Regions from separate parts of the Paenibacillus sp. B-A-8 genome, predicted to be linked through region 2. Evidence: riboswitches for the same ligand, from Rfam matches in the RefSeq annotation. Region 2 holds a riboswitch; the other holds the start of a gene.
What was found. Region 2 has a riboswitch for preQ1 ahead of queF (preQ(1) synthase). Riboswitches for the same ligand answer to the same signal wherever they lie in the genome.

Region 1: linked by a shared signal. The riboswitch ahead of ACN6MV_RS06465 (queuosine precursor transporter) and the one ahead of queF (preQ(1) synthase) in region 2 are both predicted to bind preQ1.

What each region holds. Positions count from the first base shown of each region.
Region 1 is NZ_CP183882.1:1,438,768-1,440,971, reverse strand. Features, by position in the region: gene ACN6MV_RS06470 (AMP-binding protein) at 1-274, opposite strand, end outside; gene ACN6MV_RS06465 (queuosine precursor transporter) at 543-1,256, opposite strand; PreQ1 riboswitch class I at 1,267-1,312, opposite strand; gene ACN6MV_RS06460 (methyl-accepting chemotaxis protein) at 1,671-2,204, shown strand, end outside.
Region 2 is NZ_CP183882.1:3,768,619-3,770,822, forward strand. Features, by position in the region: gene queC (7-cyano-7-deazaguanine synthase QueC) at 1-409, opposite strand, end outside; gene queF (preQ(1) synthase) at 439-912, opposite strand; PreQ1 riboswitch class I at 1,076-1,119, opposite strand; gene ACN6MV_RS16820 (ABC transporter permease) at 1,195-1,881, opposite strand; gene ACN6MV_RS16825 (ABC transporter ATP-binding protein) at 1,878-2,204, opposite strand, start outside.

The DNA.
Region 1 (2,204 bases), 2.3 Mb from region 2:
TCATCTGCAGCTCATTTGCGCTCCACTTGGGATCTAAAGGAATCGGAACACAGCCCGCATAAATAGCCCCTAAGAAAACTTCAACAAATTCAATACGATTCGTAGATAAAATAGCAATTTTGTCATGCTTCAAGCCCTTTTGCTGTAGACCATTCGCAATTCTCTGCATCGCTTGTACTAATGTTGCATAGGTATGCGTCGCTTGGGCCTGGGTTAAGGCAATGCTGTCGGGCTGCTGTGCTGCATGGCACAGTATAGGCACTACTAGATTCATCCTTCATCACACCTGTTCGTAATTTCTATGACTACCGAATATGTACACTCTCTTCGATCGGACTGATAGCACTTAAATTGAAGAGCAATAACGGCAGCTTTAACCTACGAATTGCAAGGCACACTATTAGAATTGCTACGATAGCTTATTTTAGCTTTATATTAATTTTATGTACACATTTTTCATGTAACGATTAAGCCTTCTAATGACCGGAAAAATCAAACAGCGCGCATCGATTATAATCGGTACGCGCTGGCTGTAGTGTTGTTTATTCCTTCTTTTGAACAGATGAAGGTATTCCATCTTCAGCAAAAGTAAAAGTTCGGGCGATATATAAGATAGGTGTGCTTACTGCGGTTAGTAAGAATTTCGCTAGATACGTTGTAAGCAAAATTTCAAGCCATACACTCCAGTTATACAACCCAGCAAATGCAATGGTGCAGAAGATTAGTGTATCCACAAAAGAACTGACCATCGTGCTGCCGTTGGAACGAATCCACAGCTGACTTGAGGTGCTGTAATATTTGCGAATCCAGGCGTATAACCGAACATCTAGGAACTGACTAATGAAGTAAGCAGTAAGACTACCCAGAGCTAGTCGAGGCATCAGCCCAAAGATCGTCTCTAAAGAAGACTGAGCGATATCGGTCTCTTGCGGCTTAAATACTAGTACCATCTGCATAATGACTGTCGTCATAAGCAAAGTGAAGAAACCAAACCAAACTGCTTTGCGTGCTTCCGCTCTTCCATACTTCTCATTAAGCAAATCGCTGGTCATATACAAAGTGACATACATCGTATTTCCGAGTGTCATCACAATATCAAATGGCATAGCAATCGTCTTAGCTACCTGAATGTTAGCAATTACAGTAGCGATACCTACCCAGGCATACATTCCATTTTTGCCGAACAGGCGGTAACAGAGTAGAAAAAAGGCAAAATTGACAATAACAAATAAAACTCCCCACAACAAATTGAACATATTACTTAAATTCCTCCTAGTTTTGTTTACGCGGGATGGTTACGAACCGCGGCTTACCTTATGTTTGGAACAAAACATTAATACTCTATCACACTGTCATCAAACAATCCATAAAAATAAACAAATAATGAATTGGGTATTTATACCCATTTTTATTAAATAAAAATAAAAGTGTCAGTAATAATTCATCTTTTTCAGAAAAATATGCTCTATAAACTAAAATTTTCACTATTCATCCAGAGGTTAATTATATAGAATAGTATCAAACACTTCATTCCCGATCCATTTAGTTGATATATTACATAACTATGGAATATATTGCAGGTTGCCAGACACTAGCACTCGGTAGGGAGATAGGATGTATTCCAATAAGAAATGGAGCTTCGCTGTCCATAAAAAGGGGAGAACAACAATATGTTTCGTTTCAAGCAGTCGATCAGTCGCCGATTCACGCGTTTATTGTTTGTAGTTCTATTACTCACGTCTCTTTTGTTAAGTACCAGCTTCTACTTTATATCCACCAGTATTTTCAACAGCTATGTCATGCCACAAATCAATCAAATTCTAACTGCAGCTGCTCAGGACGTATATAAGAATATTAACACCATGCATGCTCAGCAAGCACTAAAGAAGAACGAACAAGCAGCCACCAATCTTGAATTCTATTTTCAGGATAAGAAGAAGCAGCATGGGGTTGAGACTATTTTTCTAGTCAATCTTAAAGGCAAGGAAGCCGAGGTTCTGACCGTAGATCATGATGGAAAATTAAAGCGGGATGAAATTGTTAAGGTATCTTCTGCAATGCAGCAAGCTCTTAAAGGAAAGAGCGGACTAAGCGATACATACAGAGACGCCCATGGTGTACATAAGTCAGCTTATATCGGAATTCCCGGAAGTACGATGGTTATCGGAATCAGCAGTGATGTAAGCTTTATTCAAGAAAAAACA
Region 2 (2,204 bases):
CAAAGACATCACGGCAGTCCGGATATCCGCTAAAGTCCGTTTGGCAGACTCCAGTAACAATATGGGAATAACCTAACTGTTTAGCTAATATTGCGGCAAAAGATAAAAACAACAGATTTCGTCCGTCCACAAACGTACTTGGAAGGTCATCGCCTTCGCCAGCCACAATATCAATATCCTGCCGTGTTAAAGCATTTGGTGCCAGTTGATTCAGCAGTCCCAAATCAAGAATATGCTGTTTTACATTAAACTTAGCTGCTATTTCTGTAGCAACTTCGATTTCAGCCGCATGACGCTGATTATAGTTGAAGGTAACTACCTGCACTTCCTCAAAACGCTTCAATGCCCAAATCAGGCAAGTGGTGCTATCTTGTCCGCCGCTGAATACAACTAGTGCTTTTTTATTCATCTTAATCTCTCCTTATCAACTTATTGGGATTAGCGGTTGTCCACTTTTTCCGGATAGAGGTCGTGATTGATCAAGCGGTGCTCCGCCATCGCCTCATACTTCGTACCCGGTCTTCCATAGTTGCAATAAGGATCAATAGATATGCCGCCACGCGGAGTGAATTTGCCCCATACCTCAATGTACCGTGGGTCCATCAGTGAGATCAGATCATTCATAATAATGTTGACACAGTCCTCATGAAAGTCACCATGGTTACGGAAGCTGAATAAATACAGCTTTAATGATTTAGATTCCACCATCTTCTGTTCAGGAATATACGAAATATACAGTGTGGCAAAATCCGGCTGGCCTGTAACAGGACATAAGCTAGTAAACTCAGGGCAGTTGAATTTAACAAAATAATCACGCCCAGGATGCTTATTATCAAATACTTCTAGAATGTCTGGATCATAACCAAACTTGTACTGCGTTCCCTGATTACCAAGCAAAGTGACTTCTTGCATTTCCTCTTTTAATCTTCCTTCTGACACGACAAAAAACCCCTCTCTTTTCCTTCGGCCTTGGCCGGTAATGGAAAGAAGAACGAGATTTCGAAAACTTGGCTCCACTAAGAAGAAACGGAAGCAACGTCCGGGTAAAGGACAGCATCCGCTTATACGGTTTAATATACTCTTAGTTTTTTATAGAGGGAGTTCGCGAACCTCTCCTGCACAATCCGTGCAGACTTCTTCTTTAAGCATATTGCGTCTTGAACTATACCACGGGTGGCCTGCTCCTGACAAGTTCTACTCTTTCTCGATCTTCCAAATCCAAACCGAAAGCACTGCAATCCATATGAGCAACAGCAGACTTTCTACAGGCAATATCCCTTCTCCATTAAGAATACTGTTCAAGTTCTGGGTGATTTCAATACTCGGCAAAGCTGCAAAGATCGGATAAGTCCATTCTGGAAGAGCTAAGTAAACAGAAGCCACCAAGAAAAAAAGAACCATAAATGCAGAGCTGATGGCCGAGCCATTTTTGGAGGAACTTACCTTTAATCCGATGATAATTCCAACTTGTACAAAGATCATTCCACCCAATAACATATATATCAACGAAGACAATAAATCTATGTTCAACCCTTGATTAAGTACATAAACTATCAGCTGTGAAAATAACGAAAAGACAAGAACAGAACCCGCCTTAGCAATAATGATCTGACCTCTGCTTAACGGTGAGATCAACAGTGCATCATAAGTTTTACTCTCTCGCTCCTCAATTAATCCTGGGCCGGTAATCATGATTCCAACCATTACTTGCGCAAACAAGATCCAAGTTGAAAGAAGCATGAAATCTAGACCGCTCTTGTCCACTACAGTGATGATTATTTTTGCCATAAATATAGGCAACACAATTAGAATTACAGTCGCTGGATTACGTAGTATATCCTTACACTCATGCTTAAACAGCTTCCATAACGGATAACTCAACTTAACTCACTTCCCGTCAAGGCAGCAAATACATCTGCCAGCGAAGCCTCTTTACTGTGCATACTTATCATTTGATGATTAGACATTAGCTGATAAATATGATCTTTTGTAGACGCTTCTGCTATCGGCCAGGATTTCATAATCACTTCTCCATCCTGCTGATATTTCACTTCAATTTCTGGTTTACCATACATGGTTTTAAGGCTATGGGGTTCATCAAGTGCCACCAATGCACCAGCGTGCATGATCCCTACTCTATCGCTTAATTCTTCTGCCTCGTGCATATCATGCGTTGTTAAGACAATAGTTGTACCTTCATCTTG